Regions from separate parts of the Nonomuraea sp. 10N515B genome, predicted to be linked through region 2. Evidence: riboswitches for the same ligand, from Rfam matches in the RefSeq annotation. Region 2 holds a riboswitch; the other holds the start of a gene.
What was found. A riboswitch is a leader RNA that binds a small molecule or an ion and turns the genes downstream of it on or off. The one in region 2 is predicted to bind glycine.

Region 1: linked by a shared signal. The riboswitch ahead of gcvT (glycine cleavage system aminomethyltransferase GcvT) and the one ahead of gcvP (aminomethyl-transferring glycine dehydrogenase) in region 2 are both predicted to bind glycine.

The regions. Positions count from the first base shown of each region.
Region 1 is NZ_JBQQBQ010000014.1:231,765-239,066, reverse strand. Features, by position in the region: gene ACTWQA_RS23665 (glutamine synthetase family protein) at 1-449, shown strand, start outside; gene ACTWQA_RS23660 (aldehyde dehydrogenase family protein) at 452-1,792, shown strand; gene ACTWQA_RS23655 (3-oxoacyl-ACP reductase) at 1,798-2,562, shown strand; gene ACTWQA_RS23650 (gamma-glutamyl-gamma-aminobutyrate hydrolase family protein) at 2,572-3,264, shown strand; gene ACTWQA_RS23645 (hypothetical protein) at 3,261-4,094, opposite strand; glycine riboswitch at 4,188-4,285, shown strand; glycine riboswitch at 4,286-4,381, shown strand; gene gcvT (glycine cleavage system aminomethyltransferase GcvT) at 4,416-5,501, shown strand; gene gcvH (glycine cleavage system protein GcvH) at 5,498-5,887, shown strand; gene ACTWQA_RS23630 (L-serine ammonia-lyase) at 5,945-7,302, shown strand, end outside.
Region 2 is NZ_JBQQBQ010000042.1:10,658-17,959, reverse strand. Features, by position in the region: gene ACTWQA_RS41170 (hypothetical protein) at 1-273, opposite strand, end outside; gene gcvP (aminomethyl-transferring glycine dehydrogenase) at 386-3,211, opposite strand; glycine riboswitch at 3,268-3,382, opposite strand; glycine riboswitch at 3,383-3,482, opposite strand; gene ACTWQA_RS41160 (MerR family transcriptional regulator) at 3,531-4,151, opposite strand; gene ACTWQA_RS41155 (bifunctional nuclease family protein) at 4,299-4,769, opposite strand; gene ftsR (transcriptional regulator FtsR) at 4,890-5,516, opposite strand; gene ACTWQA_RS41145 (FHA domain-containing protein) at 5,667-6,179, opposite strand; gene ACTWQA_RS41140 (sugar phosphate nucleotidyltransferase) at 6,449-7,302, opposite strand, start outside.

The DNA.
Region 1 (7,302 bases), on a different contig from region 2:
TCCTGTACGCCCCCAACATCAACTCCTACAAGCGCTACGTCCCCGGCAGCTTCGCCCCCACGGCCGTCAAGTGGGGCGTCGACAACCGCACCTGCGCGCTGCGCCTCGTCGGCCACGGCCAGTCGCTGCGCGTGGAGAACCGGGTGCCGGGCGGCGACGTCAACCCGTACCTGGCGGTGTCCGCGCTGATCGCGGCCGGGCTGTACGGGATCGACAACGAGCTGCCGCTGGAGGATCCCTTCGAGGGCAACGCCTACGCCTCGGGCGCCGAGACCGTGCCGCACACGCTGCGCGACGCGCTCGCCCTGTTCGAGGGGTCGAAGCTGGCCCGCGTGGCGTTCGGCGAGGACGTGGTCGAGCACTACGCGAACAACGCGCGGGTGGAGCTGGCCGCGTTCGACGCGGCGGTGACGGATTGGGAGATGTTCCGTGGGTTCGAACGGATGTGAGCATGAAGATCGTTAATCCGGCGACCGAGGACGTGCTCGCCGAGGTCGAGATGGCCGACGCGGCCGAGGTCGACCGGGCGGTGGAGCGTGCCAGGAAGGCGTACCCGGCCTGGCGCGACGTGGCCCCCGGCGACCGGGCGCGGCTGCTGCGGCGCTTCGCCGACCTGGTGGGCGAGCACGGCGAGGAGCTGGCAGGGCTGGAGCTGGCCAACGCCGGGCACCCGATCGGGAGCGCCCGCTGGGAGGCCGGCGCCGTACGCGACGTCCTGCACTTCTACGCCGCCGCCCCCGAACGCAACCACGGCAAGCAGATCCCGGTGCCGGGCGGTGTGGACATCACGTTCCAGGAGCCCCTGGGCGTGGTGGGCGTCATCGTGCCGTGGAACTTCCCCATGCTGATCATGTCGTGGGGCGTGGCCCCCGCGCTGGCGGCCGGTAACACCGTGATCGTCAAGCCGGCGGAATGGACTCCGCTGTCGGCGCTGAGGCTGGCGGAGCTGGCCTTGGCGGCGGGCCTCCCCGAGGGGGTGCTCCAGGTTCTGCCTGGGGCAGGGGAGGTCACGGGGGCCCGGCTGGTCGAGCACCCGGACGTGGCCAAGATCGTGTTCACCGGCTCCACCGAGGTGGGCAAGGAGATCGCCGCCAAGGCGGCCACGCAGGTCAAGCGGGTGACGCTAGAGCTGGGCGGCAAATCAGCAAATATCATCTTCGCGGACGCCGACCTCGAGAAGGCCGCGAAGGCGGCTCCTTACGCGGTCTTCGACAACGCCGGCCAGGACTGCTGCGCGCGTTCCCGGCTGCTCGTCCAGGCCGACGTGTACGACGACTTCATGGCCCTGCTCGCGCCCGCCGTCCAGGCCATCAAGGTCGGCGACCCGCTCGACGAGAGCACCGAGATGGGCCCGCTGATCAGCGCCGAGCACCTGGAACGCGTCCGCGGCTTCGTCCAGGAGCCCTACCTCCAGGGAACGTGCCCGCAGGGCAAGGGCTACTGGTTCCCGGCGACCGTGCTCACCCCGGACGTCACCGACCGGGCGTTCACCGAGGAGATCTTCGGGCCTGTGGTCTCAGTGGCGCCGTTCAAGGACGAGGCCGACGCCGTCAGGATCGCCAACGACACCCCGTACGGGCTGAGCGGCTCCATCTGGACCCGCGACGTCGGGCGGGCGCTCCGGGTGGCCAGGGCGGTCGAATCGGGCGCGCTCTCGGTGAACTCCAACTCCTCGGTCCGCTACTGGACCCCCTTCGGCGGCTTCAAGCAGTCCGGACTCGGCAGGGAGCTCGGCCCGGACGCCCTGGCGGCGTTCACCGAGACCAAGAACGTCTTCATCTCCTGGGAGTGAAACAAGTGCAGCGGTTGCAGGATCGGGTGGCGGTCATCACCGGCGCGGGCAGCGGCATCGGGCTCGCCACGGCCCGCAGGTTCGCCGAGGAGGGCGCCAAGGTCGTCTGCGTGGACGTCGACGAGGAGGCGGGCGCCAAGGCCGCCAACGAGGTCGGCGGCCTCTTCATCAAGGCCGACGTGACCAGCGAGGACGACGTCGTCAGGATGTTCCAGACCGCCTACGACACCTACGGCAGCGTCGACATCGCCTTCAACAACGCCGGCATCTCGCCGCCCGACGACGACTCGATCCTGGAGACCGGCATCGACGCCTGGCGCCGCGTCCAGGAGGTCAACCTGACCAGCGTCTACCTGTGCTGCAAGCACGTCCTCCCGTACATGCGGCGGCAGGGCAAGGGCTCGATCATCAACACGGCGTCGTTCGTGGCCGTGATGGGGTCGGCGACGTCGCAGATCTCCTACACCGCCTCCAAGGGCGGCGTGCTGGCGATGTCGCGGGAGCTGGGCGTGCAGTTCGCCAGGGAGGGCATCAGGGTGAACGCCCTGTGCCCCGGGCCGGTCAACACGCCGTTGCTTCGGGAGTTGTTCGCCAAGGACCCGGAGCGGGCGCAGCGGCGGCTGGTGCACGTACCCGTGGGGCGCTTCGCCGAGGCGACGGAGATCGCGGCGGCGGTGGCGTTCCTGGCCAGTGACGACGCGTCGTTCATCACGGCCAGCGAGTTCCTGGTGGACGGCGGCATCTCCGGCGCCTACGTGACGCCGCTCTAGGAGGAAATCGTGCGTCCGGTCATCGGGATCACCTGTTACGTCGAGCCGGCGAAGTTCACGGTGTGGGCGGACATGACCGTCGCGCTGCTGCCGTACATGTACGTGGAGCAGGTCGTCCGCGCCGGCGGGCAGCCGGTCGTGCTGCCGCCGGCCGGCGATCCCGCGCCTGTCGTGGGGCGGCTCGACGGGCTCATCCTGGCGGGCGGGGGCGACATCGACCCGGCCCGCTACAGCCAGGAGCTGGGGGAAAAGGTCGGCTATGTTCGCAAATTTCGGGATGAGGCCGAGTTTGCGGTGCTGAATGCCGCTCTCGAGGCCGGTCTGCCGTACCTGGGGATCTGCCGCGGCCTCCAGGTGCTCAACGTCGCCCTCGGCGGCACCCTGCACCAGCACCTCCCGGACGTGGTCGGGCACGAGGGGCACTCCCTCGCGCCCGGCCGCTTCGGCCCGCTGCCCGTCGTGCCCGTGCCGGGCACGCGCCTGGCCAAGGCCCTCGGCACGGAGCCGGTGACAGTCCCGCACTACCACCACCAGGCCATCGACTGCCTCGCCCCGGGCCTCACGGTGTCCGCGACCGCCGAGGACGGCACGATCGAGGCGGTCGAGATGGACACGGAGTCGTTCACGATGGCCGTGCAGTGGCACCCGGAGGCGGCCGAGGACTGCGCGATCTTCGAAACCTTCGTGGCGGCCTGCCGCTAACCGACGGGCTTGAGCACGCTGTCGAGGACGACGACGCCCGCGCCGTACTTCTGGTCGAACGTGCGGCGCAGGTCGTCGGAGGCGAGCCAGGTCTCCACCTCGACCCGGTTGCGGGTGACGCTGGGCGCGGAGGAGATGAGGGCGTCGCCCAGCTCCTTCTCGACCTCCCGCTGGATCGCGTGCAACTCGGCCTCGGTACGCTCCGCGCCGCTGACGCACAACGCGCCGCCCCAGACCTCGCGGATCCACGCCTCGCGCCCCGCCAGGTCGCCGGTGAACCTGGGGTTGAGCACCTGCCCCCGCGCGTAGGCGTCGAGTTCCTCCGACGGGTCGGGCTTCGGCCCGATGGGCTCGATCCAGGCGCCTGCGAACTCCTTGGCCGTCCCCGCCCGCTTCATCGCCTTCTCCAGGGTCGCCTCCGTGGCCTTGGCGGGATCGACGGGCCGCCAGCCGCCCTCCGGCTCGGGGCACGGGGTGGTGAAGTCGGTCGTGGGAGGCTCTTCATACACGGGCGAGCCGGGCGGCTCCGTAAGGGTCAGCCGGGCGCCGTCCCAGGTGCCGACGACCCGGTACGAACCCCATTTCACGCCACCCTGCGACTCGTGCTCGACCTTGCTCCAGTCCCAGCCGACCACGTCGGGGCCACCGCACTGAGGCGGGAGGGACTCGGCCACCGCCCGGCACAGCTGAGGCCCGTGCCCGTGGCCTTCGAGCACCGTCAGGCTGGCTTCGTACCGAGGAGGCGGCGCCGGGGACGCGGCGCTCTCGGCGCCGCAGGACGTGATGGTCAGGGCCGCCGCGAGTCCGAGGGCCGCCATTCGCCTGTTCATGCCCCTTCAACGTCATCACCGCCCGAGCGGTTCACGGGCGTCCGAACGCGACAAGACCCCCGTAACGGCACTAGGCTTACGGGACATCACCCACGAAACCGTGCGGGAGAGCACCCTGACAGCCGGTCAGGGTCCCTGAAGGAGCAAGCCCTCCCCGCGAACCTCTCAAGGCAAAGGACCGCACGGACGAGGTGTCCTCTGGAAAGCAGGCCTGTGGGCCTCGCCGAAGGTGAAAGTCCGGCAAAACCCGGGCGAAGCTCTCAGGCATCGATGACAGAGGGGGAGGATGCTGGCATCCGATCCTGTCCTGAGGTGCGATAAATGTCCCGACCGACACCGCTACGAGACGTTCACGAGAGCCTCGGCGCCACGCTGACCGACTTCGCGGGGTGGCTCATGCCCCTCCGGTACGGCAGCGAGTCCGCGGAGCACAACGCCGTCCGGCAGGCGGCGGGGCTGTTCGACCTGTCGCACATGGGCGAGATCTTCCTGACGGGCCCGCAGGCCGGCCAGGCCCTGGACTATGCGCTGGTCGGGCATCTGTCAGCGCTGGAGCCCGGGCGGGCCAGATACACCATGATCGTGAACGAGCGTGGCGGGGTGCTCGACGACCTCATCGTCTACCGGCTCGGGGACGAAGAGTTCATGGTGGTGGCAAACGCCTCAAACTACGAAAAAGTCGGAAATGAGCTGAAAGAGCGCGCGAAGGCGTACAACGCCGTCGTGGACGACCGCTCCGACCAGTACGCGCTCATCGCCGTCCAGGGCCCGCGGGCGCAGGAGATCCTCGCCACGCTCACCGACGCCGACCTCGGCGGCCTCAAGTACTACGCGGGCCTGCCGGGCGTGGTGGACGGACGGCAGGCACTGATCGCCCGCACCGGTTACACCGGCGAGGACGGCTTCGAGCTCTTCGTCGCGAACGAGGATGCCGCGCCGCTGTGGCACGCCCTCATGGCGGCCGGCGAGCCGTACGGGCTCAAGCCCGCAGGCCTGTCCAGCCGCGACACGCTCCGCCTCGAGGCGGGCATGCCCCTGTACGGCAACGAACTCAGCGCCGAGCTCACCCCGTTCGACGCAGGGCTCGGCAGAGTGGTGAAATTCGACAAGCCCGGCGACTTCGTCGGCAGGACGGCGCTCGAGGCGGTCAAGGACGACCCGCCGCGGCGCCGCCTCGTCGGCCTGGTCGCGCGGGGCCGCCGGGTGCCGCGCCACGGTTACCCGGTTACCAAAGACGGCGCCGTCGTCGGCGAGGTCACCAGCGGTGCGCCTTCCCAGACTCTGGGCAAGCCCATTGCTATGGCTTACGTGGACACCGGCATCGAAGAAGGCCTGGCCGTGGACATCCGGGGCAGCCAAGAACCTATGGACCTGGTAGAGCTGCCCTTTTACAGGAGGAAGAAGTGAGCAACATCCCTGACGAGCTGAGCTACACCAAGGAGCACGAGTGGGTGGCCGGGCTCGATGACGGGCTGACCGTGACCGTCGGCATCACGGCCTTCGCCGCCGACGCCCTCGGTGACGTGGTCTACGTGCAGCTCCCTGAGGTCGGTTCGACCGTAGAGGGCGGCGACTCCGTCGGCGAGGTGGAGTCGACCAAGTCCGTGAGCGAGATCTACACGCCCGTCGCCGGCGAGATCGTCGAGATCAACCAGGCCGTCGTGGACGACCCGTCGGTCGTCAACAGCGACCCGTACGGCGAGGGCTGGATGTTCCGCGTCCGCATGGAAGGCGACGCGGAGGACCTGCTGTCCGCCGAGGAGTACAAGGCGCTCACCTCAGGCGAGTCCTGACCCATTTCGCCGGGGCCCGTTCCGCGGGCCCCGGCCTTGCATGAAAGGCGCCCATCAATGGCGATCAGCGTCTTCGACCTCTTCAAGATCGGTATCGGCCCGTCCAGCTCGCACACGGGCGGCCCGATGGCGGCCGCGCACAAGTTCGCCCGGGGGCTGCACGAGGACGGCCTGCTGCCGCGCGTGGCGCGCGTCCAGGCCATCCTGTACGGCTCACTCGGCCTCACCGGCAAGGGTCATGGCAGCGACAAGGCCGTCCTGCTGGGCCTGTCGGGCGAGAAGCCCGAACTCGTGGACGTGGACACCATCGACGACCGCCTGGCCGCGATGCGCGCCTCCGGCACCGTCAAGCTCTACGGCACCCATGAGGTCCCCTTCGTCGTCGGCGAGGACCTGATCTTCGAACGCAAGATCTCCCTCCCCGAACACCCGAACGGCATGCGCTTCACCGCCTACACCGCAGACGGCGACACGCTGCGGGAAAAGGTCTACTTCTCGGTCGGCGGCGGCTTCGTCGTGGACGAGAACGCCACCGGCGCCGACCGCATCAAGCCCGACGACACCGTGCTCCCCTACCCCTTCACCACAGGGGAAGAGCTCCTCAAACACTGCTCGAACACCGGCCTGTCGATCTCCGCCCTCATGCTGGAGAACGAGAAGGCCTTCGGCCGCACCGAGGAAGAGATCCGCACCGGAATCCTCAACCTGTGGAACGTCATGTCGGACTGCGTCCGCCGCGGCATCTCCAAAGAAGGCGTCCTGCCCGGCGGTCTCAAGGTCAAGCGCCGCGCCAACCAGCTCTACCGCCGCCTGCAGACCGAGCCGCCCGAGAAGGACCCGCTCCAGGCCATGGACTGGGTGACGCTCTTCGCCCTGGCGGTCAACGAAGAAAACGCCGCCGGCGGCCGCATCGTCACCGCCCCCACCAACGGCGCCGCCGGCATCATCCCGGCCGTCCTGACGTACTACACCCGCTTCGTCCCCCACGCCGACGACGACGGCGTAGTCCGCTTCCTCCTCACCGCCGCCGCCATCGGCGTCCTGTTCAAAGAGAACGCCTCGATCTCCGGGGCCGAGGTCGGCTGCCAGGGCGAGGTCGGCTCGGCCTGCTCGATGGCCTCCGCCGCCCTCACGGAGGTCATGGGCGGCACGCCCGAGCAGGTGGAGAACGCCGCCGAGATCGGCATCGAACACAACCTGGGCCTGACCTGCGACCCGATCGGCGGCCTGGTCCAGATCCCGTGCATCGAACGCAACGCGGTCGCCTCCAACAAGGCGATCACGGCGGCGAGAATCGCCTTGCGCGGCGATGGGAAGCACTTTGTGGCCCTGGACAAGGCGATCAAGACGATGAGGGACACCGGCCGGGACATGCTGGACAAGTACAAGGAGACGTCGCGAGGCGGCCTAGCCGT
Region 2 (7,302 bases):
CCGCTCGAAGCCCTGCGCGAGATGGCAGGCGGCCTGCGCGGCGTATTCAGGATGGCCGGTGGCCAGCGCGGTCCTGGCCGCGGCGCGGGCGGCCTCGACGTCGCCGCGCTCCTCCAGCACCACGGCCAGCCCCACGGCGGCCTGGGCCTGGTCGGGTCCTTCAGGGTCGGCGGCCAGCCGGCCCAGGATGGCGGCGGCTCCGTCGAGATCACCGTCCTCGGCGAGGCGGCGGGCGGCGTCGAGGGGCGGTGTCTCCAGCTCTGAGAACGTCAAGAGAGCTCCTTCTGGCGACGGTCGCACGAAGCTTAACCACTTCTGGCGATCATGTCTGCTCAGTTGACGCTGAAGGACTGGCCGGCCCTCGATTCAGGGCCGGCCGGACGACTCAGTCCTCGTAGGCCTCCAGCGGCGGGCACGAGCACACCAGGTTGCGGTCCCCGTACGCCTGGTCGATGCGCCGCACCGGCACCCAGTACTTGCCGTCCCGCAGCGACGGCACCGGGTAGGCGGCCTCGGTCCGCGAGTAAGGGTGCGCCCACTCGTCGGCGACGACGGACTCGGCCGTGTGCGGCGCGTTGCGCAGCGGGTTGTCGGTCTTGTCGTAGTCGCCGGACGCCACCTTGGAGATCTCCCCCCGGATGGCGATCATCGCCTCCGCGAACCGGTCGAGCTCGTCGAGGTCCTCGCTCTCGGTCGGCTCGATCATCAGCGTCCCGGCCACCGGGAACGACATGGTGGGCGCGTGGAAGCCGTAGTCGATGAGCCGCTTGGCCACGTCGTCCACGGTGACGCCGGTCTCCTTGGTGATCTGCCGCAGGTCGATGATGCACTCGTGGGCGACCAGCCCGCCGCGCCCGGTGTACAGCACCGGGTAGTGGGGGGCCAGGCGCCGGGCGAGGTAGTTGGCCGACAGGATGGCCTGCTCGGTCGCCGCGGTCAGGCCATCCGAGCCCATCATCCTGATGTACGCCCACGAGATCGGCAGGATCCCCGCCGACCCGTATGGGGCCGCCGAGACGGGCCCGACGGGCGTGTCGTTGTGCAGCGGGTGGCCGGGCAGGTAGCGCGCCAGGTGGGCGCGCACCGCCACCGGGCCGACACCCGGGCCGCCGCCGCCGTGCGGGATGCAGAACGTCTTGTGCAGGTTGAGATGGGACACGTCGGCCCCGAACTCGCCCGGCTTGGCCAGACCGACCAGCGCGTTGAGGTTGGCGCCGTCGACGTAGACCTGCCCGCCGGCGCCGTGCACCTTGGCGCACACCTCGGTGATGCTCTCCTCGTAGACGCCGTGCGTCGACGGGTACGTCACCATGATCGCGGCCAGCGCGTCCCGGTGCTTGTCGATCTTGGCGTCGAGGTCGGCCAGGTCGATGTTGCCGTCGGCGTCGCAGGCCACGACCACCACGCGCATCCCCGCCATGACGGCGCTGGCGGCGTTGGTGCCGTGCGCGGAGGACGGGATGAGGCAGACGTCGCGCCCGCTCTCGCCGTTCGCGCGGTGGTAGGCGCGGATGGCCAGCAGCCCGGCGAACTCGCCCTGCGAGCCGGCGTTCGGCTGGATCGACACCGCGTCGTAGCCGGTGACCTCGGCCAGCCAGCGCTCCAGCGTGCCGATCAGCTCCGTGTAGCCCTCGGCCTGGGCCTCCGGCGCGAACGGGTGGATCCCGGCGAACTCCGGCCAGGTGATCGGCTCCATCTCGGTGCTGGCGTTCAGCTTCATGGTGCAGGAGCCGAGCGGGATCATCGAGCGGTCCAGCGCGATGTCCTTGTCCTGCAGCTTGCGCAGGTAACGCAGCATCGCCGTCTCGGAGTGGTGGCCGTGGAAGACCGGGTGGGTCAGGTACGCCGACTCGCGCAGCAGCGCGGCGGGCAACGCGTCGGCGTCCAAGGCCACCTCGGAGGCGTCCATGCCGAACGCCGACCACACCGTGGTCACCTCGGCGGCGCCGGTCTTCTCGTCACAGGCGACCGAGACGTGGTCGGCGCCGGCCTGCCAGAGGTTGACGCCCCGCTCGGCGGCCGCGGCGACGACCTCGGCGGCCCGGCCGGGCACGCGGACCAGGACGGTGTCGAAGAACTCGTGGTGCACGACCTCCAGGCCGGCCTCGCGCAGCCCGTCGGCGAGGGCGACGGCGTGCCGATGGACCCGGTGGGCGATGCGGCGCAGCCCGTCGGGGCCGTGGTAGACGGCGTACATGCCGGCGATGACGGCGAGCAGGACCTGCGCGGTGCAGATGTTGCTGGTGGCCTTCTCGCGGCGGATGTGCTGCTCGCGGGTCTGCAGGGCCAGCCGGTAGGCGGGGTCGCCGTCGGCGTCGACGGACACGCCGACCAGGCGGCCGGGCATCTGCCGCTGCAGCCCCTCGCGTACCGACATGTAAGCGGCGTGCGGCCCGCCGAACCCGAACGGCACCCCGAAACGCTGCGAGGAGCCGATCGCGATGTCGGCGCCGAGCTCGCCCGGCGTGGCCACGAGCGTGAGGGCCAGCAGGTCGGCGGCGGCCACGACGAGCGCGCCGGCCTCGTGCGCGGCGGCGGCCACGGCGCGGAAGTCGCGCAGCCGCCCGGAGGCTCCCGGGTACTGGACGAGCACGCCGAAGCACTCGGGCAGCTCGCCGTCGAGCGGGTGCTCCACGAGCGTGATGCCGAGCGGCTCGGCGCGGGTGGCCAGCACCCGCTTGGTCTGCGGCAGCGCGTCGGCGTCGACCACGAACACGTTGCTCTTGGACTTGCCGGCGCGCCGGGCCAGCGTCATGGCCTCGGCGGCGGCGGTGGCCTCGTCGAGGAGGGAGGCCCCGGCGACGGGCAGGCCGGTGAGGTCGGAGACGACCGTCTGGAAGTTCAGCAGCGCCTCGAGGCGGCCCTGCGAGATCTCCGGCTGGTAGGGCGTGTACGCGGTGTACCAGCCCGGGTTCTCCAGCAGGTTGCGGCGGATCACCGCGGGCGTGATCGTGTCGTGGTAGCCCAGGCCGATCATCGAGGTCAGCACCCGGTTGCGGTCGGCGAGGGCGCGGAGCTCGGCGATCGCCTCGGTCTCGCTCGCGGCGGCGGGCAGCTGGAGCCGGTCCTTGGCCCTGATGGCCTCGGGGACGGCCACGGCCACCAGGTCGGACACGGACTCGAAGCCGACGGCCTCGAGCATGCGCTGCTGCTCGGCAGCGGAGGGGCCGATGTGCCGGGATGAGAACGGCGGAGCTGACAGGTCGGTCATGGACAGTGCCTCCCGAGGCTATGGAGACCGGCGCCAGGGCGCGGGCGAGTGCCGGATCTCCCCACTCTGTCAGCGCGGCGTCACCGCGACCTGAGAGCTTCACCCCCGTGAACAGGGGCTTGCACCGTCGGTGAGGCACGCCTGGCGGGCGCGCCTGCTTTCCAGAGTTGCCTCGCCCGAGCGGTACGGGGTGCCTGAGAGATTCCGGGGAGGGTTGCTCCTTCGGCGCCCCGGGACCCGTGGGCCCCAGAGACTCTCCCGCACGGGGTCGTCAGCCTTGCTGTCCTACATTACAGCCCCTATGCGTTACAAGGGGATTTCACCCGATGCGTCGGGCGCGGCGGCGCCGGGCGAGCTCGTCAGCGGGGTGGTCGGCCGGGACGGTGTCCTCGACCGCCGCTCTTTCCCCCGGCAGCTCCGCGAGGGATCCCTCGACCTCGCGCCAGACCCGGCCGAGCGCGATGCCGAACACGCCCTGGCCGCCCTGGAGCAGGTCGATCACCTCGTCGGCGGAGGTGCACTCGTAGACGCTGACGCCGTCGCTCATGAGCGTGATCTGGGCGAGGTCGGCGACCCCGCGATCGCGCAGATGCTGCACGGCCGTGCGGATCTGCTGCAGCGACACTCCGGTGTCGAGGAGCCGCTTGACGACTTTGAGCACCAGGATGTCGCGGAAGCTGTAGAGCCGCTGGGAGCCCGAGCCTTGCGCGGCCCTGATCGTGGGCTCTACCAGGCCCGTGCGCGCCCAGTAGTCGAGCTGCCTGTAGGTGATGCCGGCCGCCGCGCAGGCCGTGGGCCCGCGGTATCCGATGTCGCCCGGCAACGCCGCCGGCTGCTCGTCGAAGAGCAGACCCTGCTCCCCGGCACGCTGCCGCGCGTCCTCACGCCGTACCGGATCTTCCTGGCCGGCCGTCTTTCCCTCGCCGCTGCTGACCGCCACGCGGACCTCCGGCTTTCTCTCATCCCGTGGCCTGATCTGGGGGTTCATGAAGGGCGGCCACGGGTTTCACTTGCACCGTAGGACCGTGACCATGCTCAGTCAACGATCCGGCTCGGCGCGTCGTGAAGCGTAAATGCACCGAAATACCTACCCCGCCCTGCCGAAGTCTTCGGGAGTGATTGTGTCAAGGAACTCCCTGAACTTCTCCACCTCGTCCTCTTGGTCGTCGGGGATGACCACGCCGGCCTCCTGGACCACCTCCTCGCTGGCGAAGATGCGGGCTCCGGTGCGCAAGGCGAGCGCGATCGAGTCCGACGGCCGCGCGCTCACCTCCACGCCGTTGGAGAACACCAGATCGGCGAAGAAGATGCCGTCACGCAGCGCCACAATGTTGACCGCCCGCAGGCCGACGCCCAGGGCGCTCAGGACGTCACGGAAAAGGTCATGGGTGAGCGGCCGCGGCGGTGGCTCCTCCGCTTGGGCCAGGGCGATCGCCGTCGCCTCGGTCATGCCAATCCATATCGGAAGGAACCGCTCCCCGTGTGCCTCCTTGAGCAAGACGATCGGCTGGTTTGTGGGCATTTCAACTCTTACGCCCACGACCTCCATCTGCAACACGGGCTGCTCCGTATTCCTGACCGGTCACCCGGCACAGCTCTTCGCTCGACTGGCTACTTCAATTCAACGTAACACCCGGCGGGCCTGGAATGTGCCGTCGGCTCCCTGCTCGCCCCGCTCTCAACGGCCCAGCACCGACCGTACGCCCGTGCGCACCAGAGATGCGTGCAGATCGAGCAAGAGGGCCGAAAGCTCCCTGGCGATCTCCTCCGCCTCGCCGGCGGCCCCGGGGGCGCGCCGCTTCAGCACGGGCGCGACGGTCTGCTCGACCAGGCCGCACTCGCGCTCGGCCGCCGCCTTGACCGCACGCAGATGCCGGGCGTGCAGGCCGAAGCGGGCCAGGGCGCCGACGGTGCGCGCGACCTTCAGCGCCTCCTCGTCGTAGCGCCTGGCCACCGGGGCGAGCAGGCCGTAGTCCTCCAGCTCGGTGAGCGTCTCCTCATCGATCTCCGCGGCCTCGAGCAGCTCGGCACGGCTGAGCTTGACCTCGTGCTTGTCCTGCACCGCGCGGGGGCGGCCGAAGCTCTCGGCCATCCTGTCCTTGATCACCCGCAGCGGCAGGTAGTGGTCGCGCTGCTCGGTGAGGATGAAACGCAGCTGCTCGACGTGCAGATGCGTGAACTTGCGGTAGCCGGAGGGGCTGCGCTCGGGCTCGATCAGCCCTTCGCCCTCCAAGAACCTGATCTTGGAGATCGTGACATCGGGGAACTCGCCCTGCAGGAGCGCGAGCACCTCCCCGATGCTCATATGCGAGCGTGCCGCCTGCGGGCTCATGAGACCTTCGGCCTCACGAGCCCGAGCGGGGCTGTGTCCACCGGTCGCTCGCCTCGCTCGCTCATGCGACCTTCGGCCTCATGAGCCCAGGGGCCGTGTCCATGCGTCGCTCGCTTGACTCGCTCATGCCCCGGCGTTGCCCCGCATCAGGAAGACCAGGCGGAACTTGCCGATCTGCACCTCGTCGCCGGAGTGCAGCGGCACCTCCTCGATCCGCTCCCTGTTGACGTAGGTGCCGTTGAGGCTGCCGACGTCGCGGACGGAGAACTGGCCACCACGATGCCGGTAGAACTCGACGTGGCGGCGGGAGACCGTGATGTCGTCGAGGAAGATGTCGCTCTCCGGGTGGCGCCCGGTCGTGGTCAGCTCCTTGTCGAGCCGGAAACGACTCCCCTGATTGGGGCCCCTGGTCACCGTGAGCAACGCCGTGCCGGGCGGCAGCTGCTCGACGAGCGCCCGCTCGGCCAGGAGCATGTCACCTGTCTCAGCCTCGTATGCCTCGATTCCCGCGACGGAGATCGTCGACGTGGTGTCCCCGGAGACCTCGGGTCTGGTCAGCGGTGACCCACAACGGGAACAGAAACGGGCATCCTCGGGGTTGGCGTGCCCGCACTGCGTGCAGTAGACGCTCGGCATCGATCGGCTCGGCCTCCTACCGCGAAGACGCGGCGACGGTGCTCGGGGCGCGCCTCGCTTCGCTTTTTCACGTTTGCGAATGCCGCAACATACGCTGATCAGCGGTAAAGGTCAACTCGGGGCGCTGGACTGTGGTGTGGACGCAGACAAAGTTACCGCCGCTTCCGCCCCGTGGTCCATGCCGCCGCGCGTTTCAACATTACGATCTTGCGGCGCCGTCCGCGCGCTTCGCGGGCGAACTTTTTCAGATGACACTCGGTGACCGGCCCCTAGGTGGCGGCCTGCTCCACGATGCGCGCCCAGTGTTCGAGCAGCGCCTGGGCGCCGTCCATGTCGGGTGCCTCGGCCCACAGATCGGTGAGGGGCTCGGTAGCGGCGGGCAGGATCAGCACCCAGCTCCCGTCGTCGTGGGTCACGCGCACCCCGTCGGTGGTGTCGATGCTGTGGCCCTCGGCCTCGGCCTCGGCCGCCTCGATGACCGAGCGCATGACGGCGCCCTTGGCCGCCCAGGGCGTCGGCACGGCCCGCTTGAGCAGCTTGACCTCGGGGATCCTGGCGTCGATCTGGCTGAGCGACAGGCGGGTGCGGGCGACCAGCCCCAGCAGGCGCATGAACGCGGCCAGCCCGTCGATGGCCGGGCTGAACTCGGGCACGACGAACCCGCCCCGCCCGTCCGCCGCGAAGATCATGTCGGCTCCGGCGGCGGCCGAGGTGAGGGCGTCCAGCGCGGTGGAGGTCCACTGCACCTGCACGCCGTGGAAGCGGCAGACCTGCTCGGCGACCCTGGTCGTGGTGACCGGCAGCGCCACCTGGCCGCCCCGGCGCTCGGCGGCGACGAGGTCGAGCACGACGAGCAGCGCCCGTTCGTCGTTGATGAGCTGGCCCATCTCGTCCACCAGGGCGATGCGCTCGCCGACCGGGTCGAACCGCACGCCGAAGGCCGCGCGCGAGGAGCTGACCAGCTCGGACAGGCGCTGCAGGTCGCGGCGGCGCTCGGCCAGCGTCTCGGTGGGCGAGAGGTCGTCGAGGCGGGCGTTCACGGTCAGCACCTCCACCCCGAGCCGGCCGAGTAACGCCGGCAGCACCAGCGACGAGGTGCCGCCGGCGCAGTCGACGACGACCT